Limosilactobacillus reuteri: one gene and its partner. The protein of the gene in region 2 interacts with the protein of the main gene of each other region in a pairwise test. Links are inferred from orthologs where the notes say so. Each region holds a gene or a part of one and is shown on either strand. Other genes may lie near its edges. The genes, in order: eno and rpe.

Region 1 (15,802 bases), 240 kb from region 2 along the record:
AATTCCTTGGTACATTAACAGAAGCTACAACAATTGTTGGTGGAGGAGACTCAACTGCTGCAGTTAAGGAATTGGGTGTTGCTGATAAGCTTACTCACATTTCAACTGGTGGTGGTGCATCATTAACTTACCTTGAAGGTAAAGAATTGCCTGGAATTGCCGCAATTTCTGACAAATAAATGAGAGTACCGATTATTGCTGGCAATTGGAAAATGCATAAGGATGTACAAGAAGCTGTCTCTTTTATCGAAAAAATAAAAAATCAGCTTCCACCTGCCGACCAACTTGAAACAGCAATTGCTGCTCCTACTCTTTGTTTGGTACCAATGGTTAAAGCGGCTAAAGAATCTCCATTAAAAATAATGGCAGAAAACTGCTATTATAAGAATGAAGGAGCCTATACTGGTGAAACAAGTCCATATGCTTTATACCAAGCAGGAATCCATCATGTAATTTTAGGCCATTCTGAACGCCGAACTTACTTTAATGAAACTGATGAATTAATTAATAAAAAAGTGAAGGCAGCATTAGTAAACGGGTTATGTCCGATTGTTTGTTGTGATGATACTATGCGTCGACGAGTTGCTGGAAAGAAAGTTCATTGGGTGGTGAGCCGAATTCTCGCTGATCTTCATGGATTGACCAATGACGAAATTTGTCATGTTACGGTTGCTTATGAACCTAGTTGGGCGATTGGAACAGGCGAGAGTGCTGATCCAGAACAAGCGGCGGAAGGTTGTTACCTTATTCGCCAGACGATTAGTGATATGTATGGCGATGAAGTTGCAAATAATGTTCGAATTCTCTATGGAGGAAGTGTGACAACATCTAATATCAATGCACTAATGGCAAAAAATGATATTGATGGTGTTTTAGTCGGAGCGGCGAGCCTAAATCCAGAAACATTTTTACAATTAGTTCACCATTAGATGTCACTCATTACAGATATTTATGCACGTGAAGTCCTTGATTCACGTGGTAACCCAACAGTTGAAGCAGAAGTTTACACAGAAGCCGGTGGTGTAGGCCGCGGTATCGTTCCTTCAGGTGCTTCAACTGGTGAACACGAAGCTGTTGAATTACGTGACGGCGACAAGAACCGTTTTGGCGGCAAGGGTGTTTTAAAGGCTGTTTCAAACGTAAACAACATTATTGCTAAGGAAATCGTAGGGATGGAAGTTACTGACCAAATCGCTATCGATAAGGCAATGATTAAGTTAGACGGTACTCCAAACAAGGGTAAGTTAGGTGCTAACGCTATTTTAGCTGTTTCATTAGCTGCTGCTCGGGCTGCTGCTGACGAATTACAAGTACCTCTTTACAACTACCTTGGTGGTTTCAACGCTCATGTATTGCCAACACCAATGATGAACGTTATTAACGGTGGTGCTCACTCAGATAACAAGGTTGACTTCCAAGAATTCATGATTATGCCAGTTGGTGCACCAACTGTACGTGAAGCTATTCGTTGGGGTTCAGAAACTTTCCACGCTTTGAAGAAGGAATTGGAAGCTGCTGGTAAAGTAACCTCTGTTGGTGACGAAGGTGGATTTGCTCCTGACTTTGCTAACAACGAAGAACCATTCGAATACTTAATCAAGGCTATTGAAGATGCTGGTTACAAGCCAGGTAAGGACATTGCCATTGCCTTTGACGTTGCCGCTTCAGAATTATGGAACGACGAAGACAAGAAGTACAAGCTTCGTTGGTCAACTGGTGAAGAATACACCACTGAAGAATGGATTAACTACTTATCCGGTATTATTGAAAAGTACCCAGTAGTATCTGTTGAAGACCCAATTGACGAAAACAACTGGGATGATTGGGTAACTATTACTGATAAGTTAGGCAAGAAGGTTCAACTTGTTGGTGATGACTTCTTTGTAACTAACACTGATTACTTGAAGAAGGGTATCCAAATGGGTGCTGCTAACTCAATCTTAATCAAGCTTAACCAAATTGGTACTTTAACTGAAACTGTTGAAGCTATCGAAATGGCTAAGGAAGCTGGTTACACTGCCATCGTTTCACACCGTTCTGGTGAAACTGAAGACACTACTATTGCTGACTTGGTTGTTGCTACAAACGCCGGACAAATCAAGACTGGTTCTATGAGCCGGACTGACCGTCTTGCTAAGTACAACCAATTAATGCGGATTGAAGATCAACTTGGTGATGTTGCTCAATACAAGGGTATCCACTCATTCTACAACTTGAGTCAACAAGCTCGTCAAGACATCGAAAATCGTTAAATGAAAAAATCGGCACCAGAACTTAATCGTTCGATGACTGCTGGTCAGATGGAAATGATTTCCCTTGGTGGAGCGATTGGTGTTGGACTGTTTATGGGATCAACATCTACAATCAAGTGGACCGGGCCATCTGTTATCCTCGCATATGCGTTTGTCGGCTTAATTCTATATATTGTTATGAGAGCGTTAGGAGAGATGATTTACATTAATCCTGGAACAGGTTCTTTTGCGGATTATGCAACTGAATATGTTCATCCAGTAGCTGGATACCTTGCTAAATGGGCTAACGTATTTGAGTATATTGTTGTAGGAATGTCTGAAGTAGTAGCAGCAACTGAATACCTTAAATATTGGTGGCCACACCTTCATACTTGGGTAGCTGGAATTGTTATTATTATTTTCTTGGTCCTCGCTAATTTAGCGAGTGCAAAAGCATATGGGTCGCTTGAATTTTGGTTTGCGATGATCAAAGTTATTACTATTATCTTTATGATCTTACTTGGATTTATGATTATCTTCTTTGGCTTTGGTAATGGCGGTCATCCAACCGGTTTCAGCAATCTTTGGTCTCATGGTGGATTTTTCACTGGTGGCTGGAGTGGTTTCTTCTTCTCAATGTCAATTATCGTTGGATCTTATGAAGGAATCGAATTGCTAGGAATTTCTGCCGGGGAAGTAGCAAATCCGCAAAAAGCAATTGTTAAATCTGTTAAGTCTGTTTTATTCCGGATTTTAATTTTCTACGTTGGCGCAATTTTTGTAATTGTAACAATTTATCCTTGGAATGAATTAAGCAGTGTTGGATCACCATTTGTATCTACTTTTGCTAAGGTCGGAATTACAGCTGCAGCATCAATCATTAACTTTGTGGTTTTAACCGCTGCATTATCAGGTGCTAATTCGGGTATTTACAGTTCAAGTCGGATGCTGTTTAAGCTATCTCATGAAGGGGATGCTCCTAAGATTTTTGGTCGTCTTTCAAAACGGATCGTTCCCGATGCTGCCATCCTTGGTATTTCCGGTGGTATTTTGATTGGCTTTATTATTGATATGATTTCGGCAACTTATAGCCATTCAACTGCTGATATGTTCGTGGTTGTCTTCAGTTCTTCTGTTTTACCCGGAATGATTCCATGGTTTGTAATTTTACTAGCAGAATTACGTTTCCGTCGTAATAATAAAGACTTGATGGTTGATCATCCATTCAAATTACCACTATATCCATTTTCAAATTATTTTGCATTTCTCATGTTGATTGTGATCGTTATCTTTATGTTTATTAATCCTGACACACGGATTTCGGTTATTGTTGGTGCTGCAGTATTGATTCTAGCAGTCACTGTATACCTTGTTCGGCATGGTTTTAAAAACGAAAAAGCATAAATGGAGAGTAGAAAAGAGGTATTTCATCGCTATAATCAGTTCAATCAACTAATTCGGGCGATCATTATTGGAATATTGACTGGTTTAGTAGTTAGTGTATTTAGACTCATAATTCAACACTTTTTACAATTAGTAACAGCAAGTTTTGCATATTTTCATTCTCATCCATTATGGCTAATACCATGGACAATTGGATCAATTATTTTAGCATTATTATTAGGATGGTTAGCTCAATCCTATCCTGAGATAAAAGGGTCGGGGATTCCACAGGTTGAGGGACAGTTGACTAACCAATTTGATGAAAAATGGTGGCCAGTGTTATGGCGAAAATTTCTTGGCGGAGTTTTCGCTATTGGATCTGGATTATATCTCGGACGTGAAGGACCATCAATTCAACTTGGGGCAACAATTGGGCAAGGAGTAGAGGAAAAGGCCAAAGTAGGGCACCTTAATCGCCAAATAGGGATCGCAAGTGGAGCAGCAGCAGGATTATCTGCAGCCTTTAATGCGCCAATCGCTGCGACTATCTTTATTTTGGAAGAAGTGTATCATAATTTTTCACCGGTAATTTGGTTGGCAACATTTGTGAGTTCGCTTTGTTCTAATATGGTTTCGATGCAGTTTTTTGGCTTACGACCGGTTTTGAATGTTCCTTATAATCATATGCTTCCTAATAATCTTTATTGGCATTTGATTGCGCTTGGTATTTTATTAGGTATCTTAGGGCGTCTTTACCAAATTGTTATTTTGCATTTGAATGGTTGGACGGCACGGATTCCTAAACTATCTCCTATTGCTTATCCAATTATTCCGTTTTTGCTGGTTATTCCTATCGCCTGGTATTTTCCAATCACGTTGGGCGGGGGAAATGAATTAATTATTATTTTACGTTCCTTGCCATTTTCTTTAGCGCTTTTTGTGGGGCTTTTTGTCCTTCGCTTTGTATTTTCAATGATTAGTTATGGTTCGCAATTACCGGGTGGGATATTTTTGCCAATTTTAACTCTTGGCGCTATTTTAGGCGCAGTCTATTGTGCGTTAATGGTCCGTTTGGGATTAATGCCAGTTCGATATTTACCTAATTTTATTATCTATGGAATGGCAGGTTATTTTGCATGTATTAGTAAGGCGCCATTTACTGCTATTTTATTAATTACTGAAATGGTTGGCTCACTTGCGCACTTAATGCCATTAGCCTTGGTAGCAGTAGTAGCTTATCTTGTTGTGGATGCGTTACACGGTGAACCAGTATATACAGCAATGTTTAACGCCTTTATTGGAAATAATCCGCAACCAGCACGCCATAAAGAGGATGTTACGATGTCGATTACCATTTATGCTGGCGCCCAGTTGGATGGTTGTAAAATTAAAGATTTTCCATGGCCAACTGATTGTATTGTGATGGTTGTCTATCGGGGAGAAGAAAAGATCATTCCGAATGGTCAAACAAAGCTGCAAGCTGGCGATACGTTAATTTTGCGGGCCAATTCAGCAACTACTAGACAAGTTTACCATGAGATAAGTCGGGCTGCGCATTATGCACAAGGATAGTTGTATAACACATTAATGACTTTATTCTTAATTGATTGCGTTGTATTAATTGCGTGTGTAATGATGCAACCAGCAAAAAACGATAATGATGCAATGTCAGCTTTGACAGGTGGTGCGGGTGACTTATTCTCACGTCGTAAAGCGCGGGGATTTGAAGCTGTTATGCAGATTGTTACAACAATTTGTGGAGCACTCTTCTTTATTCTGGCATTAGCGATGATTTACGTTTCGTCACATTAAGTGATAACGTATACTGGTGAGTCTTTTTTCTTTCCCCATAGTGGACGGCATGGAGTTATTTTGCTTCATGCATATACAGGAAATACGAATGATGTTCGAATGCTGGGACGTCAGCTTAACTGGCAAGGATATACGGTTTTCGCACCGCTTTTGAGTGGGCATGGTGGTGATCCACGAAAGGTACTAGAAAGCAATGGTCCAGATGATTGGTGGGATGATACCCGGATGGCAATCTTTCGTTTACGCGATGCGGGAATTGATCAAATTGCAATTTTTGGGTTATCGCTTGGTGGTTTACTTGCAACAAGAGCTCTTGAGAATGATCCGCAATTATTAGGTGGTGGTGTTTTTGCATCCCCAATTACCACCTGGGGACAATCGAATGTTCCGGAATACTTCCCTAAAATTGCGGCAAAGTATTATCGTCAGCAAAAAATCAACCCATTAATTACTAAGGAAAAGGTTGCTAAATTGACTGAACGACTCCCCCAACAACTAGCACAAATTCAAACAATGGCGCATCAAATTTGTGACCAATTAGATCAGATTCATCAGCCATTCTTTATTGCACAAGGAGGCACAGATGAAATGATTGATCCAGCGTCTGGACTGCAATTAAAAACAAAATTACAGGAGAATGGGGTTGCAGTTGATTACCATTACTACCCAACCGCTACTCACTTATTAACAGTTAATACCGCTCATCGTCAACTATTTGCCGATGTAGAAAAATATTTACAAAATTTATTCGAGGTGCCTTCTAATGACAACAAATAAATGACAACAAATAATTTAAAAGAAAAAATATTAACACATTTAACAGATAATGCAGGTGTGAGTTACTCAGCAGAAAAACTTGCTCATCAATTAGGGATGGATGATGCTGAGCAGTTTACACCGATCGTTCAATCTCTTGCTCAATTGGAAAGAGAGAAAAAGGTTCAAGTAACTGATCATGGTGAATTCGAAGCAGTTATTAAACAGCAACCACTTATTGGAACTTTCCACGGAAACGATAAGGGGTTCGGTTTTGTAGACTATGACCCTGATCTTCCAGACATGTATATTAATCCTGATCATACTTTGCATGCATTAAATGGGGACCAGGTAGAAGTTAAAGTATTACGTCCAGCAAAAGCAGGTAGTGATCAGGGTCCAGAAGGTCAAGTAACCCGGATTGTTGAACATAAATATGAAAATGTAGTTGGTGAATTTAAGCAAGCGACTATCGGCGATGATTACATTGGTGAAATTTTGCTTAAAGATAAGAAATTATCGCAGTATCATTTCTATGTAACGGACAAGGGATTAAAACCACTTGACGGCCAAGTAGTAACAGCTACTGTTGAGACTTATCCTAGTGATGAGGCACCGGAAGTAATGACGGGTGCCGTTACTGAAGTGATTGGTGATAAGGATGAGCCGGGTATTGATATTATGTCAGTAATCTATGCTCACGACGTCCCTCATGAATTCCCTAAAGAAGTGATGGAACAAGCTAATAAGATTCCGCTTCATGTTCTCCCAGAAGAAAAAAAGGGTCGGGTGGATATTACTGACCAACCGCTTGTTACCATTGATGCAATTGAATCAAAAGACTTGGATGATGCGGTGGTAGCTTGGAAGATGGACAATGGGCACTACCACCTTGGGGTTCATATTGCGGATGTTACTCACTATGTAAAGCCAGGTACACCGCTTGATCAAGAAGCATTTAAGCGTGGTACATCTGTTTATCTAACTGATCGGGTAGTTCCAATGCTTCCTAAGCGGCTTTCTAATGGAATTTGCTCTTTAAATCCTAATGAAGAACGCCTTGCTATGAGTTGCGAAATGGAAATTGATGAGCAAGGGAAAATTGTTAATCACCGAATCTTCCAAAGTGTTATGAAATCACATGCCCGAATGACTTATAAAGCAGTTAATAAGATTCTGGAGTCGCATGATGCTAAAACGATGAAGCAATATGAAGATCTTGTTCCAATGTTTGAAACAATGGGGGAGATTCACAAATTACTGCTTAAGAATCGGAAAAAACGTGGTGCTATTGACTTTGAAGCTCCTGAAGCAAAGATTATTGTGGATGAAAAGGGTCACCCAACTGATATTCAACTACGAGATCGGGGACTTTCTGAACGGATGATTGAATCCTTTATGTTAGCTGCTAATGAAACAGTTGCTGAACACTACTTTAAGGAACACGTTCCATTCCTTTACCGGATCCATGAAACACCAGATAGTGAACGTATTAAATCATTTGTGGACTTTTTAGCTGTGTTTGGAATTGAGGTTCATGGTGATATTAAGAATGTTAAACCAGGGATGCTTCAAAAAGTATTGAAGGATGTGGCTGGTACTCCTGAAGAGCAAATGGTTCAAGTGATGATGTTACGTAGTATGCAACAAGCTAAATACTCGGATAAAGAGCTAGGTCACTTTGGCTTAGGCGCTAAATACTACACTCACTTTACTTCACCAATTCGGCGATACCCTGATGATACGGTTCACCGTTTGATTAAGTGGTACGAAGAACATGGTAAAAACGAACCAGCTAAGGACCATTGGCGTGATAAGCTTCCAGAAATTGCTGAACATACTTCGGTTACCGAACGGCGGGGAATTGATACCGAACGTGATGTTGATAGTATGAAGAAAGCCGAATACATGGAAGACCATGTTGGCGAAACCTTTGATGCCGTCGTAAGTTCAGTGATGAAGTTTGGTTTGTTCGTCGAATTGCCAAATACAGTTGAAGGGTTAGTTCATATTAGCGTCATGAATGATGATTATTATGAATATTCAGAAAAACACATGGCCTTAATTGGACGAAACTCTCATCGAATTTTCCAAATGGGACAACCTATTAAGGTTAAGTTAGTTCGGGCAGATAAAGATCTTCGTGAAGTTGATTTTGAAATTGTTAACCCTGAAGAAGCACCAAAGACAAAGATTCGGGTCCCACGTAATGATGAATATCGGGGTCGAGGTCGTGGCCGCAAAGGACGTGCCAATAATAATTCCCGTCATGAGAACACTAGCGGTAATCATTACCGTAATACTCAAGGAAAATGGCGTCGAACTCACCAAGAAAATGGTCGTCAAAATAATCGTCAAATAAATCGGGGACAAACTCGTCACCACAATAATTCACGTGATCATGAAGGCGTTCGTCGCCACCATTAAATGGCAAAAAAATCCCATCAAGAAAATAATGACAATTTAATTGCACAAAATAAAAAGGCACGTCATGATTATTTTGTCACGGATACTGTTGAAGCAGGATTAGTTTTAACGGGGACGGAGATAAAATCTGTTCGTGCTCACCGGGTGAATTTGAAAGATGGATTTGCCCAAGTTCGTAACGGTGAAGCTTGGTTAATGAATGTGCATATTAGTGAGTATGATAATGGGACTTACTTCAATCAAGATCCATTAAGAAATCGCAAGTTGCTATTGCACAAAAAGGAAATCAATAAGCTTGTAGGAGCTTTACAGGATAAGGGAGTTACGCTTATTCCCTTGAAAATGTATATTAAACACGGCTATGCAAAAGTTTTATTAGGACTAGCCAAAGGTAAACACCAGTACGATAAACGTGAAGCAATTAAGCGTCGTGAACAAAACCGTGAAATTGAACGAGTTATGAAACATTATTAAGTGCGACAATTATATATTCGCGATCGTTCAAGTGATTTACATGGAACGACCGTCATTCGCGATAAGAATGGTAAATCGTGCTATCTTCTTGTCGGTAAGTGGGGAATGAGGTACGATGCCCTATCATTGTATGCAATTGATGGAGCCTTATTAGCTGAAGTAAAGCAATTAACTCTTGGACTGTTACCCAAATTCGCATTATATGTTAATCGACAACGCGTTGGAACAATTGGGAAAGGTCTTGGATTTGTTCAACAGGTTATTTATATTCGCGGTATTAACTGGATCGTTGTTGGTTCACCATTAACAAGCCGTTACCGTGTTTTTTCCGGTAGTCACTTAGTTTTTTCAATTCAACCCGTTAAACTATCAAGCGGATATTGTCATGAATTAAAGATAAATAAAAAAGAAGATGAACCTTTAGCAATTCTAATCGCTAGTATTCTTAACCATTGGGCTCGACGAAGTGAACAAGAACCTTTATTAGCACGATTAATGAAGCGTTCCCCTAATCTTAATACCAGCATGTCATTTTCAATTAGCAATCAGTTAAACTTAAACTGTAAAGAACGTAGAAACAAATAGGTGAAACAATTAATTCATAACGACTGGTGGGAAGTTTTAAAGCCCCAGTTTGAAAGTGCATATTATGCGCAATTGCATAATTTCCTAAAAGAAGAATATACCCATCAAACGATCTATCCAGAAATGCATCATATTTTTGAAGCATTTGAATGGACTCCTTTTAGTAAGGTTAAAGTTGTTATCCTTGGTCAAGATCCTTATCATGGACCAAACCAAGCTCATGGGTGTAGTTTTTCAGTACTGCCTGGGGTACCGGTCCCGCCTTCATTACAGAATATTTACAAAGAATTGCAAAGTGATTTAGGTTGTACACCGGTAAATCACGGCTATTTGAAGAAATGGGCTGATCAAGGTGTCCTGTTGTTAAATTCGGTTTTGACAGTACGAGCAGGGCAAGCATATTCTCACCGTGGACATGGCTGGGAGCAATTAACAGATGCGGCGATTCATGCTTTATCTGAACGTCCTAAACCAGTGGTGTTCATCTTGTGGGGACGAGCTGCTCGAAATAAGAAACAGTTAATTAATACGAAGACAAATATCGTTCTCGAATCAGCTCACCCGAGTCCATTATCTGCTAACCGTGGATTCTTTGGGTCTCGACCATTTTCTAAAACAAACGAAGCACTTCAGGCAATGGGAGAACAGCCAATTGATTGGCAACTGCCTGCCGAACCAAATTATCGTTAAATGGAATTATTTGATGAGATTGCTGCAAAGATTAAGGGACAAAACAAGACCATTGTTTTCCCTGAAGGTGAAGATAAGCGGATTTTAGGAGCTGCTGTCCGTTTAAAGAAAGATAATTTAGTAGAGCCAATTTTACTTGGTGATGAAGAAGCGATTAAAGAAGTTGCAAGTAAAAATGGTTTTGATCTTGCTGGCCTTCAAATTATCGATCCAGCAACTTATCCAGAAGACGATAAGCAAGCAATGTTTGACTCATTAATGGAACGGCGCAAAGGGAAGAATACTCCTGAAGAAATTCAAAAGATGCTTGAAGATGTGAGCTACTTTGGAACGATGCTTGTTTACATGGGAAAGGCTGATGGAATGGTTTCTGGTGCTGTTCATTCAACTGGGGCAACTGTTCGGCCTGCATTACAAATCATTAAGACTAAGCCTGGTGCCCATCGAATTAGTGGGGCTTTCCTCATGATTAAAGGCGATCAACGTTATATCTTTGCTGATTGTGCAATTAATATTGAATTGGATGCGCCAACAATGGCTGAAGTGGCAATTCAAAGTGCAGAAACAGCTCGCTTATTTGAAATTGATCCTAAGGTTGCGCTTCTTAGTTTTTCAACTAAGGGTTCTGCTAAGGGCGAAATGGTTACCAAGGTTGCGGATGCTGCTAAGCTAGTTCATGAATTGGATCCCGACTTACCAGCTGATGGTGAACTACAATTTGATGCTGCTGTTGTCCCATCAGTAGGTGAACTTAAAGCCCCTGATTCAAAAGTTGCTGGTCATGCCAATGTCTTTATTTTCCCAAGTCTGGAAGCAGGGAATATTGGTTACAAGATTGCGCAACGATTTGGCGGGTTTACAGCAGTTGGTCCTATTCTTCAAGGACTTAACGCACCGATTGCAGACCTTTCACGGGGATGTAGTGAAGATGATGCTTATAAGGTTGCAATGATTACCGCAGCACAAGCATTGTAAATGGAGAGCTTAACGTTAACGAATCGTGACGCAACAATTGCCCTTGGAAAGAAAATTGGTCAGCAATTAGTTGCCGGGGATGTGCTAGTCTTAGACGGTGATTTAGGAGCAGGCAAGACTACTTTTACCAAGGGATTGGCTGCAGGGTTAGAAATTCCTGATATCATTAAAAGTCCTACTTTTACAATTATTCATGAATATCAAGATGGACGTCTCCCCTTATACCATATGGATGCATATCGCTTAGAAAATGGGGGAGCAGAAGATCTCGGACTTGAAGAATACTTTGATGGTGATGGAGTTTCAGTTGTTGAATGGGCTGAATTTGTTGAAGATGAATTGCCAGCTGACTTTTTAGCTATCCACTTCAAGCGAACAGATGATGATAATACTCGTGTTCTGGAATTTGAACCCCATGGACAGCATTTTGACCAAATTGTAAAAAGCGTGGTGGGATAAATGGCAGATGACATTTCGATAAAGCTAGCAACGAGTGAGGATGCCGGGGCTGTTTTGCAATTTTTACGGGTAACTGCAACTGAAAGTGACGCGGTATTAGTTCCGCATTTAAATGAGATTAGTGAAAAGACAGAAGCAAAAAATATCGATTTAATAAATCAATTTGATGATTGTGTTATTTTACTTGCGATGCTCAGCGAAGAGATTGTGGGGATGGTTACTGTAATGGTATTAGATCATCAACCGACAACCGGTGAATTAGGAGTCGTGGTACGGAAAAAGTATTGGCGAAACGGAATCGGTCGCTTATTAGTCGATGAAGCAGAATATTGGTTTAATACTTATAGTAGTTTAGAAAATTTGGTCCTGACAGTTTTTGAGGATAATATTCCGGCAATTAATCTTTATCAGCAATTACACTTTGTTACAATAGGAAAAACAGTTGAGCAGGGTCGTAATGTCCTGCAAATGCAATACGATAATAAAAAAGAGGAAACAATGGAAAAGTAAATGACAGATATTAATCTTAAAGGTGGAAAACTAAGTATTGAACAACTTAATACTATTTTTGAAACCATCCCCGTAGAATTCGATTTCATTGATGAAAATGATATCATTCGCTGGTCATCAGCTAATCGGCATCGTTTATTCAAGCGAACGGATGCAGACTTAGATAAACATGTGCTTGAGGTTCATCCCGGGCATAGTCAAGGCCATGTTAAGCAAGTACTTCATGATATGCATAGCGGAGACCGTGATTCAATTAGCATTATGATCAAGCATCATGGTCAACCTGTAAATATTGCTTTTTATGCCTTACGTGATGATCAAAATAAATACCTTGGATGTGTAGAGGTAACGCAAGATGTTAGTAAACAGCAAACAAAGGGATCCTTCTGGCGAAACATTATGCAAGTCCTACATAAAAAATAAATGAATTTTATAGCAATGGACTTTGAAACTGCTAATGGTAAGCGTTACAGTGCATGTTCGCTCGCACTCACAATCGTTCGGAATGGACAAATTGCCGACGAATTTTACACCCTAATTAATCCTCATACTAAATTCTTTTGGCGTAATACACAGATCCACGGTATTCATGAACGTGACGTCCAAAATGCGCCTGATTTTCCAGAAGTATGGGAACATATCAACCAATTCTACACTCCTGATAAATTAGTTATTGCCCATAATAATCGATTTGATAATAGCGTTTTAAGGAATACGTTAGAACATTACAATATCGAAGTCCCCGCCTACCAGACGCTCGATACCGTTGCTTCAAGCCGCCAGTTGATTCCAGGATTAACAAATTATAAACTTAATACTGTTTGTGACGCGTTAAATATTGACCTTCATCACCACCATAATGCTCTTGATGATGCCCAGGCTTGCGCTAACATTCTGCTTTATCAAAGCAAGCATTTTACCCCACAACAGATTCAGCCCTTTATTAATTTAATCGGCTAAATGGCTAATTTGATGAACGAATTTCCTGATATTGAAATTAAACAAGATGAACCATTAATGAATTACACCTATACTAAAACAGGAGGTCCAGCTGACTGGTTGGCTTTTCCCGAAACGATTGACCAGGTAAAAGAATTGGTTGATTATGTTCGTGAGCATAAAATGGGCTTAACGGTTTTAGGAAACGCCAGTAATTTGATTGTTGGCGATGGCGGTATAGATGATTTAACAATTATTCTTACGCGGCTTAATAAAATTGAAGTTCATGATAATAAGGTAACGGCACAGGCAGGAGCATCTTATATTGCAACAACCGAGGCAGCCCGTGATAGTGAACTTACTGGATTAGAATTTGCTGCTGGTATTCCGGGCAGTATTGGTGGGGCTGTCTTCATGAATGCCGGTGCATATGGTGGTGAAACTAAAAATGTTGTTTCTGAGGCTACCGTAATGCTTCCCGATGGAACGATCAAACATCTTACGAATGAAGAATTAGACTTTGGCTATCGGCATAGCAGTATTCAAGATAATAATGGTGTCGTGTTGGATGCTACGTTTGCTTTGGAACCGGGTAAGTATGATGATATCAAAGCAAGGATGGACGACCTAAATGAACGGCGAGAGGCTAAGCAGCCATTAGATCTCCCATCTTGTGGAAGTGTCTTTAAACGGCCAGAAGGATATTATGCCGGAAAGTTGATTCATGATGCTGGATTGCAAGGATATACTTCAGGTGGAGCGCAGGTTTCGACTAAGCATGCCGGCTTTATCGTTAATATTGACCATGGAACCGCAGCAGACTACGTAAATGTTATCCATCATGTCCAAAAGACAGTTAAAGAAAAATTTGGTGTTGATCTTGAAACCGAAGTAAGGATTATCGGCCGGCAAGATTAAATGAGCAATAATGTAGTTGTTTTAGGAAGTATTAACGTTGATACTACTTATCACGTTGATCGCTTCCCTCAACCTGGTGAAACCATTTCAGCAGTAAGTAAGAGTTCTGCTCCTGGTGGTAAGGGTGCCAATCAAGCAGTTGCAGCAGCCCGCTCTGGTGCCAAGACGGCTTTTATTGGGGCAGTTGGTTCTGATAAAGAAGGAGCTTACATGCTTGAATCATTGGCTGATGATCATATTGATACACGCCATATCATGACTGATAAGTTACATGGCACTGGTAGTGCTGCGATTACTTTAGATGCTAATGGTCAAAATGACATTATGGTATATGGCGGTGCTAATCAAGCAATGACCACTGATGTTCTTGCAGGTATTGATGATGTTTTAGAAGATGCTGACTTTTTAATTAGTCAATTTGAAACACCACAAGAAGTGGCTTTAGATGCATTTAAGCAAGCTAAAAAATACGGTGTTACTACTCTTTTAAATCCAGCACCAGCTCATGAGATTTTACCAGAGTTATTAAAATATACAGATGTTATTACGCCTAATGAAAGTGAATGCGCCTTATTAACAGGTATTGAAATTACTGATGAAGAATCAATGTTAAAGAGTGCTGATTACTTCCGTGAACGGGGAGTTAAGCACCTTTTGATTACTTTAGGCTCAAAAGGAGTATTTTACTCTACACCTACAGCTCATGGATTAGTTCCAGCATTTAAGGTTAAGGCAGTTGATACTACAGCAGCTGGTGATACATTCCTTGGGGCATTAAGTTCACAATTAGAAAAGGACTTATCAAATGTTGACAAGGCACTTGTCTACGCACAACGAGCATCTAGTTTGACTGTCCAACAAATGGGAGCAATGCCTTCTATTCCAAACCATGATGCGGTTATAAAAGCATTAGCAGAAAATTAAATGAAGAAAACAGGGATTATTAATTCAGAAGTTTCAGCTGTCGTGGCTAATATGGGACATATGGATTGGTTATCAATTGGTGATGCCGGAATGCCCGTTCCATTTGGTACTAAGAAGATTGATTTGGCTGTTGATAAGGAATTGCCAAGCTTTATGGACGTATTGAATAATGTTCTTAAGGAAATGAAGGTTCAAAAGATTTACTTAGCTGAAGAAATCAAGGATCAAAATCCAGAACAACTTGAAAATATTAAGAAGGCATTACCAGATGTTGAGATTGCATTTATGCCTCATAGTGAGCTTAAGAAGAGTCTTGCTAAGACGCATGCCTTTATTCGGACAGGGGAAATGACGCCATACTCAAACATTATCCTTGAATCAGGCGTAACATTTTAAATGGAAAATGAAGTAAAAAAAGATAAGGGACAAAGTTGGGTTCAACTGTCAGACGGTTATTTAAGTCGGACACCAATGTTCCAATTTGTTATTTTATGTTTAATCTTCCCATTATGGGGAGCAGCGGCCAGTCTTAATGATATTTTGATTACACAATTTAAGACGGTTTTCACCTTAAATGATACTGCAACGGCCTTTGTTCAAAGTGCCTTTTACGGTGGTTATTTCTTAATGGCAATTCCGGCTTCAATTCTTATTAAGAAGACATCATATAAGTTAGCAATTCTTATTGGGCTATTATTTTATATTATTGGTTGTGGAAT
Region 2 (15,803 bases):
TTTGCTGAGGTAGTGTGCAAAACGTTGTACATTGACCTCATCCAAGGCTGCCTCTGGTTCATCAAGAATTGCAAATGGAACTGGGCGGACTTTTAAAATAGCGAATAGTAAGGTAATCGCCGTTAATGCTCGCTCCCCACCGGATAACAATGAAAGATGTTGATTTTTCTTTCCCGGTGGCTGGGCCATAATATCGACTCCGGTTGTTAATAAGTCATGGGGATCGGTTAAGACGAGTTTAGCATGACCACCAGAGAAAATTTGTTGGAACGTCTCATCAAACTTTTGTGAAACCTGATTAAAGGTTGTAATAAACCGTTTCTTGACTTGGGCATCCATCTCACCCATCGTCTGATTAAGCTGAGCTCGAGAGGCGAGCAAGTCGTCTTGTTGTCCCTTCAAGAAATCGTACCGTTCACGAACACGCTCATATTCTTCAATCGCTCCAACATTAACTTGACCAAGATCATCCAATCCCCGCTTTAATAGCTTCAACCGGGTCGCTAAGATCTCTTCGTCCAAGTCACTCATCTGTTGACGAGCTTCATCAATGGTCATGGAATATTGCTCAGATAATCGATTAAGAGCTTGCTCAACCATTGATTCACACTTCACGCGCTCTTCATTTAAGTTATTACGATCATCAAGGGCTGCCCGCTGAAGTTCTTGCAGACGATTATAATGTGCTTCGGCTTGTGACAGCTTTTGCTCAAGTTCTTCAAGAGCAACTGAATTATCTTCCAGTTGCACCTTAGCTTTTGCCTGCTCTTCTTTAGCATCTTTTAAGGCTGTCTGTGTCGATTTTTCACTTGTTGATTGACTAGCTGATTGAGTCGTTAACTCAGCGATTGCAACCGTGACCTTTTCTAAACTCTCCTCAGCTTCTCGCCATTGCCGGTTATACTCTTGACTTTGGCGTTGATATTGTTGAAGTCGTTCTTCGGCCACTGCAATTTTTTGTTGCATTTGTGCTAATTGTCGTGCCTGAGTCGACGCATCATTCTGTAATTCATCGATCTGGGTAAGAATTTGCTTAATCTTTGCCACAACTTGCGTCAATTTCTGGTTTACTTTATCAGCTTGTTCATTATTTTGTTGAACTTGTGATTCGTAATCCTGATGTTGAGTGTCTTGCTGTTTATTTTGGGTTTCTAAAATCTGTACCCGATTAGTAAGCGTCTCATGCTTACTTGAGATCAACTGGCAATTACTTTCTTGCTCATGAAACTTATCTTGTAAAGTCTGAACTTGTTGCTGATAATCAGCTACTACTTGTTCGTTCGCTTTTTGCGCTTGTTGTAGTTTAGTAATTTCTTGCTCTAAGTTTGCTGCAAGCTGTTCCTGTTTTTTTAGCTCTTCTTCTAGTTGCTTAGCCATTTGCTTTTGACTTAAAAGTCCTGTTCGTTGACTACGGGTGGCTCCCCCAGTCATCGCTCCACTAGCATTGATCAACTGACCGTCAAGAGTTACCACCCGTACCATATGACGACCTGCACGAGCAATCTCAGTGGCATGATCAAGGTTGTCAGCAATAACCGTTGTTCCTAGTAAGTGGTCAGCAATAATCTGAAACTTTTGATCAAACTTAATAAGTTCTGTTGCTCGACCCAAAAAGCCAGGGAGACCAGTTAGTTGTGGCCAAATGTTTAATGGTCGCCGGTGGCTAAGCGTATCAAGCGGCAAAATAGTTACCCGGCCAGCGCGAGTCTTAATCAAGAAGTTAATAATTGCTTTGGCAGTAGCTTGCCGGTCAACAACCAATTGCTGAAGCTGGCTTCCTAATACTGTTTCAACCGCTTGCGTGTACTTGGCAGGAACATCAAATAATTCACTGACTGCTCCCGCCAATCCAGGAAATTGCTGCCGTTGCCGAAGGACTTCTTGAACTCCCCGGTAATAGCCGCTATATTCATCGGCCATTGACTGATAAGCGTTAATTCGCGACTTAAGCGACCGTACATCTCCTAATGCTGCATACCAATCACGTTGTTTTGTTTGGTACCCGTAATTAAGTTTTTCACGGTGATCTTGAGCTGCTTTTAGTTTTTCACTGACAGTCTGTAGGCTTCCCTTAGTAATGGCTACTTCTTGTTGGTAGCGGTCATATTCTTGATTAATTTCTGCAAGCTGGTTCTTAGTAGCGTCAAGTTCCTCGACATTCTGACGTTGAAGACTCATCGCCTGTTCATGATTACGTGACAAGAAAGATTGCTGATTATGAATCGTTGTTCTTTCCTGCATCAAGCTAACTTGTTGGTTACGTAAATCCTCCACTTGCTGTTTTAGGGTCGCGATCCGCTCACTGCTACTCATCTTTCTGGCTGTTTCAAACTCAGCTTGCTGACCATTAATCAACGCTTTTTGTTCAGCCAATTGCTCGTCATTTGCCTGTTGGTTTGCCTTAACCTCTTTTAAACGTGCATTGAGTTCAGCCTGTTGGGTAGTTAACCGCCGTTGCTCATTTTCACGTTGTTCACGACGAACACTGGAAACCGATTGCTGATTCTCATACTTAGCAATTGCCTCCGTCTGATTTAAGATAATCGCTTGGAGACGATCTTTAGTTGCGTTTAGTTGTTGACGCTTTTGCTTCAAATTATCAAGCTGTTGCTGATCGCGGCCTGCTTGTCCTTGATAGTCCCTTACCATCGCTTCTGCTTGATCGAGCTTGGCACCTAATTTGGTTAACTTTTCATAGTACTCGTCATAATGACGAACCGTTTGTGTCCGATCAAGCACATCAAATTGTTTCTTTTGTTCCAAGTAATCTTGGGCAATTGCACTTTGCTCTTCTAAAGGTTCGATCTGCTTTTCTAACTCACTAATAATGTCATTTACCCGGTTAAGGTTTTCCATCGTCGTAGTAAGTCGCTTTTCAGCTGTTTCTTTATTCTTCTTATACTTGGCAACTCCCGCAACGGTTTCAATGATTCCCCGCCGATCAATTGGTTTACCGTTAAAAATTTCTTCAATCCGTCCCTGGGAAATAATGGAAAAGGATTCTCGACCTAAACCAGAATCAATGAATAAGTCTGTAATGTCCTTTAAGCGGACGCTTTGGTCATTGATTAAGTACTCACTATCACCATTGCGGTATATTTTACGAGTAATGGTAAGCTCAGTAAATTCACTAGCTAAGTAATGATCGCTATTATCTAGCGTAATCGAAACTAGGGCCCGGTTTAAAGGTTTACGATCTGATGACCCATTAAAGATAACATCAGCCATCCGATCTCCCCGTAAATGATGAGCCGACTGTTCGCCCATTACCCATTGAATAGCTTCGATAATATTACTCTTTCCACTACCATTCGGACCAACAATCCCTGTCATTCCGGGCTCAAATTTAATTGTTGTTTTTTGGGCAAAGGATTTAAAGCCGTCCAAAGTTAAAGACAATAATTGCATCTATTTATTTTTATTTCTCATATTATCAAGTGCCTGTTGTGCTGCTTGCATTTCAGCATGCTTCTTTGATGAGCCCTTTCCTTCACCGATAACGTCACCGTTAGCAGTAACATTTACTTTAAATTCAGGGTCATTTTCTGTTCCGCTTTCCTCCACCAAATGATATTCAATGGCAATGTCACCGTCACGTTGGAGAAATTCCTGAAGACTGGTCTTGGCATCAACAGCATGATCAAACCAGCCCATATCAAGTTTAGGAAAGATAACCCGTTGGACAAATTTTTCGACTGCTGGTCGGCCTTGATCTAAATAGAGGGCACCAATAAATGATTCAAAAATATCACATAGCAAGCCTGGCCGTTCTCTTGCGCCGGCCATTTCCTCACCATGACCCAAGCGAATATATTGATCAAAATGACATTCCTTGGCAAATTTAGAAAAACTATCTTCACATACCATTGCCGCTCTTAAGCGAGTAAGTTTTCCCTGTGGCAATTCAGGGAAACGTTTATAAATATATTCTGAAACGATCAGTTCCAACACAGCATCGCCAAGAAATTCAATCCGTTCGTAATATTTTAATCCTTGGTTAGGATGTTCATTTACATACGAAGCTTGAGTAAAAGCTTCTGCTAATAAAGCAGGATTATCAAAATGAATATTAAATTCCTTGGCCAGGTAGTCTTGTAATTCTTTGATCATTTAGTTGGCAGTATGTTCTGCAATGTAATCAACAACTTCACCGATTGTACTTAACTTTTCAGCATCTTCATCATTAATTTCTTCGCCAAACGTATCCTCTAATTCGAGAACAAATTCAACAAAGTCAATTGAATCAGCATCCAAATCTGTCTTTAAGTTCAAATCATCAGTAATCTTAGCCCGATCAACATCAAAATGGTCAGCAACAATCTCTGAAACCTTATTAAAGATTTCTGTTTTCTTATTATCAGCCATCTATTCGTTTTTCTTAGAATTGTCTAGATTTTCGGTGTTATCAAAAAACTCAACTGTTTTTTCAATCACACCCGTTTTGATCATCGTTCTGATTTGACTAATTGTATTTTTCACTGCTAAAGCATCAGCAGATCCATGAGTCTTAACAACGGGGGCCTTAAGTCCTAATAAGACTGCCCCACCATAAGTTGAAGCACTCATTTTTTGCCCGATTTGATGGAAAACGGGCTTTAGCATAAGATAACCTAACTTAGCACGGAGACCACCATGTAAGATTCCATCTTTAATTAACGTCATCATCATCTTAGCGGTTCCTTCAGTCGCTTTCAAGGCCGCATTTGCCGTCCACCCATCACTTACGACAACATCTGCCTTGCCAAACAGGAGGTCGCCAGACTCAATATTGCCGACAAAATTCAAATCGTCTTTGCTATTGAGGATTTGCCATACTTCTTTATGTAATTTGTCACCCTTATCTTCTTCTGCCCCATTGTTTAATAGCGCAATCCGAGGATTCGCAACTCCCAATACATTTTCGGCATAGAATTTACCAAGGTAAGCATATTGTTCCAAATTTTTCTCTTTACTTTCAGCATTTGCACCAGTATCGAGGTAGACAAAATTATGTCGACTAGCACCCGGCTTGGCAATTGGCAAAATACTAGTGAGTCCCGGACGGTCAATTCCTTTAATACGGCCAACAATGAAGAGGCCGGCCGCCAAAATTGCCCCAGTGTTTCCCGCAGAAAAGAAGGCATCAGCTTTTCCTTCTTTAACTGCTGTTGCCGCGCGAACAATTGACGAATCTTTTTTTCGTCGAATCGCCCGGACTGGTTCTTCACCCATTGAAATCTCTTCACTGGTAGCAACAATATTAAGCCGCTCATTATTTTTTATTAAGGGTTTAACCTTGTCTGGATTTCCATAAAGGTCAAATTCTAGGTCGGGGTAAAGGTCTCGGGCCTCTTCTACCCCTTCAATGATTACTTGGGGAGCATTATCTCCACCCATTGCATCAACAGCAATTTTCATTTAGTCAAAGTGCGTCTCCAGTTCATGACGCTTTAAATATAAAACAAGTGGCTGATTTTCATCGACCTGATCCCAATTGGGCATCCCTAATAGGTTCCCAGCATCAGCACGGGCAATTTGCAGCATTTTCAAATCAGCAACCGGATCACCCACTTTAAATTCTGGCATCCCCGATTGCTTTTTTCCTAAAATATCTCCAGATCCCCGTAGTTTCAAGTCTTGTTCAGCTATCTTAAATCCATCATCGGTAGCAACCATCGTTTTCATCCGGGCTTTTCCTTCATCAGTTTTCGGATCGGCAATTAAGAGACAATAACTTTGTCGACTGCCTCGACCAACCCGACCACGTAATTGGTGAAGCTGTGCAAGCCCAAAACGATCAGCATCATATATAACCATTACCGTTGCATTAGGATTATCAACACCAACTTCAATAACCGTGGTTGCAACTAAAACTTGAAGCTCACCAGATTTAAACTGGCGCATCGCTTCATCTTTTTCTTCCGTCCCCATTCGTCCATGGAGTAAGCCCACTTTATAAGCTGGCTCAAGATCGGCCGATAGCTGATTATAAAGATCAGTCGCGTTTTGTACATCTAAAGCCGCTGATTCCTCAATCAAAGGACTCACAACATACGCCTGTGCTCCTTGCTTTAATTGGTCACGTAAGAAATGGATTGCTGCGGCATGTTGGTTAGACTGTAGCCACTTTGTTTGAATTGGTTTTCGCCCAGCCGGTAATTGGTCAATTATCGAAACATCCATTTCACCATAATTAGTAATCGCTAGTGTCCGTGGGATAGGGGTCGCTGTCATGGCTAATACATCAGGATGTTCGCCTTTTTCACGAAGTTGCTGACGCTGGTTGACCCCAAAACGGTGCTGTTCATCAGTAATTACCAGACCAAGATTAGCATACTCAACTCCATCTTGAATTAGCGCATGGGTTCCGACAATGAGGTTGACATCCCCCCGCTTCATCGCCGTCAATAGTTCCCGATGTTGCTTAGCAGTCAATGAACCAGTCAGAAGAGCAACCTGGACATGGGTTCCTTCAAAAATTTTCGCTAATTTCTCAGCATGTTGTCCTGCCAGAATTTCTGTCGGCGCCATTAAAGCTGCTTGATAACCGGCAGTAATAGCTGCATAAATGGCAATAGCAGCAACAATTGTTTTTCCAGAACCAACATCTCCCTGTAACAATCGATTCATCTGGTATGGTTGACGCATATCACGGCAAATTTCATTAACAACCCGTTTTTGGGCATCAGTTAATTCAAATGGGAGTCCGCCAATAAATTCTTTTAACTCGTCATTATGGTATAAAATCCGCTCGCCATCTTCTTGACGGTGGGCACGGCGAATTGCTTGCAGTCGTAACTGAAACAGGAAAAACTCTTCGTAAGCTGCTGTTCGGCGGGCGGCTTTTGCAGTTGCCTGAGTTTGTGGAAAGTGAATTTCCCTAATCATTTGTCGCCGATCCATTAACCGGTATCGTTGACGAATCGTTTCTGGCAAATACGTTGGAATGATATTGGCATATTCCTCGTAAGCTTGACGAATAAAACTTTGGAGGACATTTTGCCGGATATGCTTATTCACCGCATAGACCGCACCAAACTCATTTCGATCATCAGCTTTTTCCTTAAGAAGCTTGTTTCCTGTTACTTGACGGCGAGATGCATCCCATTTCCCCATTACAGTTACTTGCTGATTTAGTTCGATTTGCTTTTTAATATAGGGCTGATTAAAAAAAGTTGCGATCACCACTTCATTACCTACCTGCATTCGAAAGGTAAGCCGGTTGCGCCGATAACCATAGCGGACCAAGAGCGGTTCTGACACCACTACTCCTTGAAGAGTAATTTTCTGCTTATCCTTGGCGCTTTCAATGTCTGTAGGCGTAAAATCGTTATAGCGAGTGGGATAATACGTCAACAAATCTTCAATAGTATCTATTCCCAGAGTAGCTAGATCTGCTACCCGCTTAGGACCAACTCCTTTTAAATTGGCGACGGAATCCGTTAAACTCCGCAACTATTCAACCGAAATCAGGTACGGATAAACTGGCTGACCACCATCGTAAATCTGAATATCTAATTCATCATCTACTTCTTCAACTGCTGCTTTAATCTCTTCAGCAGTTTTTTGATCACCACCAGCTCCATATAAGATCGTTACAATTTCACTATCCTCGTCAAGCATGGCTTTAACCATCTTAATAGCGGCTTCTTTCAGCTCCAAATCAGTAGTGACGATTTTACCATCAACAATTCCCATGTAGTCGTCTTTCTTAATTTCACGACCATCAATTGTTGTATCACGAACAGCATTAGTAACCGCTCCACTGGCAACCGTATTTGTATTAGCTTCCATATTTGCTTGATTTTCGTCCAAAGATGCTTCTGGGTTGTACTCAAGCAACGCACTCATCGCTTGGGCAATCGTCTTACTGTGGACAATTTTTGTTGGAATATCAGCGACTTCAGCAGCTTGATCAGCAGTCATAAAGATGTTGCCGTTATTTGGCAGAACAATAGCTTGCTTGGCACCACTATTATTAATGGCATCAAGAATATCTTGAGTGCTTGGGTTCATTGTTTGACCACCTGTAATGATATGGGTAACACCCAAGCTCCTTAATAATTTCGCTATTCCTTCTCCTGATGCGACGGCAATAACAGCTGTCTGGAGGTCCTTTTTAGCTTCTGCAGCTGCTTTTGCCTTCTCAATTGGCGACTCACTGTCAGCGTCTTCTTCATCTTTTTCCATGATCTCTTCTTGTTGCCAAACCATGTTATGAATTTCAATTGTCTGTAAATCACCGAATTGTTGACCCCAAGATAAAACTTTACCAGGATGCTCGGTATGAACATGGACCCGCACAACTTGATCATCGTTTAGAACAAGTAAACTATCGCCTAAGTCAGCTAAGTAGTTATAGAAAGTATCATAGTCAAACTTTTGAGTCACTTGTTTACCCTTACCAAGTCGTACCAACATTTGAGTACAGTAAGTATACTTGATATCTTCAGGATTAAGCTTTCCTTGAACGCTTTGGTGATCCATGGCGTGAACCATCTCATCAATTTCAGCATTGTCAGGTTTATAGTCATCACTTTTATCTACGCGGCCACTCAAGGCTTCATCAAAGGCTTGAAGTACAAAGACAAGTCCTTGCCCACCAGAATCTACCACGCCAACTTCTTTCAGGACTGGCAATAAATCCGGCGTCTTTTTAAGCGCTTCTTCACCTGCTTCATAAATAGTATGCATAATCTCAACAAGATCATCAGTCTCTTTAATCTTATTGAGGCCTGCTTGAGCTGATTCACGAACAACAGTTAAAATGGTACCTTCTGTTGGCTTCATCACAGCCTTATAAGCTGTCTTTGCACCATTAGCATAAGCATTAACAAAGTCAGCAGTAGATAAAACATCCATGCCTTCTGTTGCCTTTGCAAAGCCACGGAAAATCTGCGATAAAATAACCCCAGAATTTCCGCGTGCTCCCATCAAAAGGCCCTTTGCTAACGCTGCACTCAGGTCGCCAACCCTCTTACTGGTTTCGTTGCGTTCGTACTTGGCACCGCTTGCCATTGAAGAAGTCATGTTTGTCCCGGTGTCTCCATCTGGAACTGGAAAAACATTTAATGAATTAATAAATTCAGCGTTCTTACCAAGTTTATCGGCGGCCGCCTGGACCATTTTACCGAATTCAAGGTTTGTAATTTTTGTTACAGCCAATTAATCTTCTAGTGTCCGCACACCTTGGACACATACATTAACTGAATTTGCCGTAATACCGAGCATTGTTTCAAGATTATACTTTACCTTTGCTTGGACACTTTTTGATACTTCTGAGATCTTTGTGCCATAGCCTACAATAATATTTACGTCAACAGCTACACCATTATCTTGCTGCCGAACAACAACGCCGCGCGCAAAATTTTCACGACGAAGAATTTGGTTAACCCCATCACGGAGGGGGTTTCGGCTTGCCATTCCAACAACACCGTAGTTATCAGTAGCAGCCCCACCAACAACTGATGAAATCACATCATTATCAATGTCAATTGTACCTGACTTAGTTTTGATTTTTACTGCCATTTAAACCCGAGTCACTTTACCTGACTTCAGTGTACGTGCTGAAACGTATACCTTCTTAGGCTTACCATTAACTAAAATGGTTACCTTTTGCAAGTTAGGCTTCCAGCTACGCCGACTTGAGTTAAGGGCGTGAGAACGCTTATTACCAAATTGCGTCCGTTTACCGTTGATAAAATCTTTAGCCATCTATTTTAATTGGTCGCTACACTGAATTACAGAAATAATTCCACTTTCAAATGAAAAATGATTTTCTCCAGCTGTAAATTCATTGCTTGTCCACGAAAATGGAATTTGACTACTCCAGTTTTGCAGTGGATATTTTTCGTCTTTTAACGTAAGGCCTCGAACAGGAGTAAGATTGACAAAGGCCAGGTACTTCTTATGCGGCAGGCGAGAAATAGTGTAATCCCCTGGCAAGTAGTAAGAGACAACATTTTGACAGTCAATAATCTTAATCTTGGTTAAGTATGGTTTAAATTCACTCTGCAACGGAAGAAAGAGGTTAGCTAATAAATGGTCTAAGCGTCCTCCCGTTGCACCAAAAATTTCAATTTCATCAGCCTGTTCTTGGATTGCAAATTTCACGCCCAATTGCGTATCAGTATAATCTTTTTCAGGAGGATAAGTTTTTATACGAGTAATTTTACCTTCTAAACCTTGCAATTCCTCCCCAGTAACGGAATCAAAGTCACCAATTGCTAAAACCGGCTTAATTCCCCACCTTAATAATCTTAAAGCCCCCCGGTCAACCCCAATCCATTTTTCATCTTTACGTTGCAAAATCAACTCGGTTGGAACCATTTCAAGCGGACCGCCAACTAGTATATTTACTCTCATTTACTTAGTAGCATCTTCAAGAGCCTTGATTCGTTCAGCAGGATCTTCAGCGTTAAAGACATATGAACCTGCAACTGCTACTGTAGCACCGGCTTTGTAGCAATCGACAACTGTCTTATCGTTAACTCCACCGTCTACTTCAATATCGAAATTATAGCCCTTTTCTTCTTTAATTGCGTTTAATTGGGCAATCTTGTCAACGGTTTCCGGTAAGAACTTTTGACCACCAAATCCAGGGTTAACAGTCATTACCAAGACTTGGTCAACCATGTGTAATACTGGTTCAATCATCGCTACTGGTGTACCTGGGTTAATAACAACTTCGGCTTTTACGCCACCGTTTTTGATAATTTGAAGAGCACGGTGAATGTGTTGAGTAGCTTCTACTTGAACACCAATAATATCAGCGCCAGCATCAATGAACATTGGTAAAATATGTTCTGGACTTTCAACCATCAAGTGCACATCCAATACCATGTTTGTAATTGGACGAATAGCCTTAACAAAACCTGGTCCGTAAGAAATACTTGGAACAAAGGTACCATCCATAACATCAATGTGTAAGTATGGTGCACCGGCCTTTTCTACCTTTTCAATGTCCTTTTGTAAATTTACATAATCTGCACTTAAAATTGATGGTGCAACTTTAATCATTCATTTCTTATAATTTGGTTTTTGATTAGTAATCAATTCATGGAACTGAAGATAATCATCATACCGACTCTTCATGATTATACCATTGTTTACCGCTTCCTTCACAGCACATTGTGGTTCTTTTATGTGAAGGCAACCCCGAAACTTACAATCAGCTGAATTTTTAGCCATTTCAGGGAATAAATGCGGCAAATCATTTACCGTCATATCAAATGTTTCGTACGATGAAAAACCTGGGGTATCGGCTATCAGAGCACCGTTAACATCTAGTAAACTTACTTTTCTTGTTGTATGCCGTCCCCGTTGAAGCGCTTGGGAAATTTCACCAGTCGCTAATTTTAATTGGGGAGCCAAATGATTAAGCAAGGTTGACTTCCCTGCTCCTGTCTGCCCCATCATTGTTACAATATTTCCCTTTAATTCTTCCATCAAACTTACTAATTGATCAGGGTTAAAGGGCTCACGGGCCGCATAAACATGGTAGCCAATTTTACGATAGCCCTCGATCGTTGGTAAAAGTTGTTGGTATTCATCATCTGTCAGTAAGTCAGTCTTTGAAAAATAAATTAAAGGAGTAACATCTTGGGCTTCTAAAGCAATCAATTGACGGTCTAAAAGGTTAGCGGAAAATGCTGGTTCTTTAGCTGAGGTTACGACAACTGCCATATCAACATTAGCAACAGGCGGCCGCACCAACTGATTGCGACGAGGCAAGATTTTTAATAAATACCCTTCCTGTTGATTTTCAGCACTGAATTCAACATGATCGCCAACTACTGGCTTGATCTTTCGTTGACGAAAGTTTCCACGCGCCCTTGTCCGATAAATCTTTTCATCTGCAATTACATCATAAAAGCCACTTAATGATTGTTGGATTATTCCTGTTTTCAATTATCCAGTAATATTTGTTGCACTCATAATCGTTCGTCCATTGCGAACAACACGGTATGCACCTGTTTGTCCTTGTTTAAGGGTAAATGGCACATTAATTGTTGTTTCCTGATTAATTGTAATATCTTGATACTCCATTGTTAAATTATGGTTGGCATCTCTGATATATACCTGTACACGGTTTTCACGCTGGCCACCATTTCCATCGAATGGAATGTTAATCTGAATATTCGTCGTCTTTGTTTGATTACCAGAATTAGCAATGGAAACCGTTAACGTATCACCATGATTTAATGTCGATCCAGCTCGCGGCGTCTGATTAATCACATGGTTAGTCGCGATTGTTTTTGATTTTTTCTCTTGAGTTGTCAATTGCAAATTATTTTTATTTGCAAACTGTTGCACAGCACTAATATCTTGATTCTTAAAGTTTGGAATCTTAATTGGTTCTTTCCCTGCGCTTACTCGAAAAATAATTGTGTTAGCAGCAGGCTTAACAATCGTACCTTTTTTGTGGTTTTGTCTGATAATCTGTCCCTTATCGATATCATCCGAATACACTGGTTCTTGATGAACTTGAAATCCCTTGCGACGAAGGTTAGCGGCTACTGAAGAATAGTCCTCACCAACATAATCAGCCATTTGCAATTGCTTAACTCCTGTACTAACCGTTAAATTAATTGGGGTACTAACACGGGTCTTATGGCTGACGTCAGGATTGGTTGAAACAATTCGGTTTTTATCAACCGCCTGACTATTTACTCGAGTAATCTTACCAATCCGTAAGTTTTGCTGGTGCAATCGTTGTTCTGCCTTTAGCACTGTCATTCCTTCTACATCGGGGATGATTACTTGACGGATCAAGAACCACCAGCTACAGACTGCAATCAGCACAATCATGCCAAGCGTTCCACTAACAATCCCATATTTTTTCCACTTTTGCGGTTTAGTTGATGGATCAACGGTTGGTGAATCAGTTGACTTCTTTGGTTGGTAATCATCAGCTTTTAGGTGTTTAATATCTAACACCTTAGTTTCTCCATTATCATCTTGTTGGATCTTTAACCGCGGCTCATTAGCTCTTTGTGGATCAAGGACGGTTTTCAAATCAGCCGCCATTTCATTAACTGAACTATACCGCTCAGCTGGTTCCTTTGCTGTCGCTTTAATGATTACGTTTTCGAGTGATTGAGGAATTTCTTTGTTCTGTTCACGAACAGAAGGTATTTCTTCGCGGAAATGCTTCAAGGCAATTGAGACAGCCGTTTCTCCTTCAAACGGAACCTTTCCTGTTAGAAGTTCAAACAAGATAATTCCTAGTGAATAGATATCTGATTGTTTAGTAGCAATGCTTCCTCGCGCTTGTTCTGGGGATAGGTAGTGAACTGACCCCATCAAGGTATTAGTCTGCGTTAATGAGTCTTGCGATACAGCAACCGCAATTCCAAAATCAGTAATTTTAACGTTTTTATTTTCATCAATTAAGATATTTTGTGGTTTTAAGTCCCGGTGGATAATCCCATGAGCATGGGCGGTCGCAACTGCTGAAAGCACCTGTTCCATAATATCAATAACTTGTGGAAGTGGAATCGGATAGTGCTTTTTTATATATGCTTTAAGGTCTGTCCCCTTTACATATTGCATTACCATGTATTGCAAGCCATGATCCTCACCAACGTCATAAATTCCAACAATATGAGGATCATTTAACTGCGTTGCGGCCATTGCCTCCCGGTGAAATCGCCGTTTAGTACTTGGATCGTCCCGTAAGTCAAGACGCAATAGTTTAACAGAAACGTCCCGATCAAGAACCATATCATGTGCCAAGTAGACATTAGCCATTCCACCTTCACCCAGTGACCGAATTATCCGATATCGGTGACCAATTTCATATCCAGGATTCATCTATCCCTCCTGGTTACTATTAATCCCAATTAAAACGGTAATATTATCTGGTCCGCCGGCATCATTTGCCATTTTTATAAGTTGAGCACATTTCTCTTCAAGCGGTCTCGGCAATTCAAGCACCTTGATAATCCGCTCCTTAGAAACAGTCTTAAACAAGCCATCAGAACACATTAACAGTTGATCACCTTCGTTTAATTCAAAGCGGTTTACATCAACTTGTGCATCCTGTGAGATTCCAATTGCCCTTGTAATTATATTGCTCTGGGGTAGCTTTAGTGCTTCATCTTCTGATATATCTCCCGTTTTTACCAATTCATTAACCAATGAATGGTCTACTGTAATCTGCGTTAATAGGTTTTGATGAAGGATATATCCTCGACTATCACCAATGTTAGCAACCACAACCGCATCCTTAAATGCAATAGCGGCAACCATTGTTGTTCCCATCCCCTGCAAGCGAAGATTACGTTTGGATTGCGCTAAGATTTTATTATTGATTAATTGGGTTTCACGAGCAAACCAGCGGATCCCTTCCATCGAAGTCTGCGGAGGCCTTTTTTTAAACTGACTCCCCAAAGTCGCAACTGTTTGCTCTGCAGCGATATCTCCGCTACGATTGCCACCAATTCCATCAGCAATAACCATTAATTGATTGCCTAGCTTGTTAGTAAACACAGCAACCCGGTCCTGGTTTTGCTTTCGTTGGTGGCCGATATCTGTTTGATAAGCAGCTTTCATTTATATTCCCTTCTTAAGGCTACTGACGAAGAAGCCATCAGAATCAAAATCACTCGGTAATATAGTTAAGGTTGGTGAGTGACGATTATCCTTAACTTTTCGTGCAGTTGTTGTTTTTACTAACTCAAACTCCGGATGTTCAGCTAGAAACGTTTGAACAGTATCATCATTTTCTTGCTGTAAAATTGTGCACGTGCTGTATGTGATTATACCGCCTTTTTTAACTTTTGCGGCAACCGCATTTAAAATTGCTAACTGAATCTTATGTAATTGCTTGCTATCATTTAGCGTTTTTGTATAACGAATTTCTGGCTTCCGGCGTAAAAGTCCAATCCCACTACAAGGTGCGTCAACTAAGACCTTGTCAAAACTTTCATCATCAAAAAGTTGATCAACTTCCCGTGCGTCAAGGGCATGAGCAGTAACTCGCTTTTCAACTCCCAGTCGACGAGCATTCTTTTCAATCAATCTAACCTTATGTTGGTGAATATCAAGTGCATCAACGTGGCCGTCTTCATTAGTGAGGGCTTCTGCTATTTGAACGGTCTTTCCACCCGGAGCTGCACAAGCGTCCAGGACTTTATCCCCTGGCTCAATATGCATGCTTTCCACGGCTAACATGGCACTTTCGTCTTGAATAGTAATTTCGCCATTTTTGAAGAGATCGGAACTGATAATTTCACCTTTAGTAATTACTAAAGCATTTTGCGCAACTTGACTTTCTTGATATTCAATTCCAGCAGCATCTAAAGTTTGTTTGACGGTTGGAAGGTCAGTTTTGACGATGTTAACTCTAATTACCTGATGAGCCGGCTCATTAATTGATTGAAGTACTTTTTCAGTATTTTCTTCGCCATATTCCCTAGTCAGCTCGTTGACTAGCCACCGTGGGACACTATTTTCGATACTTAACCGCAAATCACGTTCATCAATTTGCCGCAGGTCAGGTAATCCTTTCCGCAAAATGGCATGTAAAACGCCAGTGACAAACTTTCGAATACCTGGATTTCCTCGACGTTTAGCTATTTCAATACTTTCGTCAGTTACCGCCCAATCCGGAACTCGTTCTAAATAATGATACTGGTAAAGTGCAGACAAGAGAAGCGTCTTTACCCAAGGATCAAGCCGTTTTCCCTGCACAAACCCATTTAGCCAATATTCGAGGGTAAGTTTATGCTGCAAAACACCATAAATAATATTAGTTGCCAACCGGCGATCTTTATCTGCCAACGAGTACCTTTTTAATAACTGGTCAACCTGCAAGTTTG

Evidence for each region.
Region 1: the proteins of rpe (region 2) and eno interact in binary tests that used the Escherichia coli proteins (3 or more experiments, as listed by UniProt). The link is inferred for Limosilactobacillus reuteri from one-to-one orthologs.

What each region holds. Positions count from the first base shown.
Region 1 is NZ_CP059275.1:474,387-490,188, forward strand. What follows is about bases 92-3,090. They hold eno (phosphopyruvate hydratase), read left to right. Parts: upstream 92-929; coding sequence 930-2,252; downstream 2,253-3,090. Other genes in these bases: HHK02_RS02765 (phosphoglycerate kinase), read left to right, coding at 92-179; tpiA (triose-phosphate isomerase), read left to right, coding at 180-929; HHK02_RS02780 (amino acid permease), read left to right, coding at 2,253-3,090. In the rest of the region: more of HHK02_RS02765, read left to right, coding at 1-91; more of HHK02_RS02780, read left to right, coding at 3,091-3,635; HHK02_RS02785 (ClC family H(+)/Cl(-) exchange transporter), read left to right, coding at 3,636-5,186; preprotein translocase subunit SecG, read left to right, coding at 5,187-5,426; HHK02_RS02795 (alpha/beta hydrolase), read left to right, coding at 5,427-6,203; rnr (ribonuclease R), read left to right, coding at 6,204-8,609; SsrA-binding protein SmpB, read left to right, coding at 8,610-9,083; HHK02_RS02810 (LURP-one-related/scramblase family protein), read left to right, coding at 9,084-9,668; HHK02_RS02815 (uracil-DNA glycosylase), read left to right, coding at 9,669-10,358; pta (phosphate acetyltransferase), read left to right, coding at 10,359-11,333; tRNA (adenosine(37)-N6)-threonylcarbamoyltransferase complex ATPase subunit type 1 TsaE, read left to right, coding at 11,334-11,792; HHK02_RS02830 (GNAT family N-acetyltransferase), read left to right, coding at 11,793-12,302; HHK02_RS02835 (PAS domain-containing protein), read left to right, coding at 12,303-12,725; HHK02_RS02840 (3'-5' exonuclease), read left to right, coding at 12,726-13,262; murB (UDP-N-acetylmuramate dehydrogenase), read left to right, coding at 13,263-14,159; rbsK (ribokinase), read left to right, coding at 14,160-15,083; and 2 more genes. UniProt on the Escherichia coli protein: Catalyzes the reversible conversion of 2-phosphoglycerate (2-PG) into phosphoenolpyruvate (PEP). It is essential for the degradation of carbohydrates via glycolysis.
Region 2 is NZ_CP059275.1:708,004-723,806, reverse strand. What follows is about bases 9,172-12,171. They hold rpe (ribulose-phosphate 3-epimerase), read right to left. Parts: upstream 10,999-12,171; coding sequence 10,345-10,998; downstream 9,172-10,344. Other genes in these bases: pknB (Stk1 family PASTA domain-containing Ser/Thr kinase), read right to left, coding at 11,890-12,171; rsgA (ribosome small subunit-dependent GTPase A), read right to left, coding at 10,999-11,889; HHK02_RS04150 (thiamine diphosphokinase), read right to left, coding at 9,694-10,344; rpmB (50S ribosomal protein L28), read right to left, coding at 9,508-9,693; HHK02_RS04160 (Asp23/Gls24 family envelope stress response protein), read right to left, coding at 9,172-9,507. In the rest of the region: chromosome segregation protein SMC, read right to left, coding at 1-3,408; rnc (ribonuclease III), read right to left, coding at 3,409-4,110; acpP (acyl carrier protein), read right to left, coding at 4,111-4,365; phosphate acyltransferase PlsX, read right to left, coding at 4,366-5,397; ATP-dependent DNA helicase RecG, read right to left, coding at 5,398-7,434; HHK02_RS04165 (DAK2 domain-containing protein), read right to left, coding at 7,435-9,144; more of HHK02_RS04160, read right to left, coding at 9,145-9,171; more of pknB, read right to left, coding at 12,172-13,794; HHK02_RS04130 (Stp1/IreP family PP2C-type Ser/Thr phosphatase), read right to left, coding at 13,795-14,535; 16S rRNA (cytosine(967)-C(5))-methyltransferase RsmB, read right to left, coding at 14,536-15,803. UniProt on the Escherichia coli protein: Catalyzes the reversible epimerization of D-ribulose 5-phosphate to D-xylulose 5-phosphate.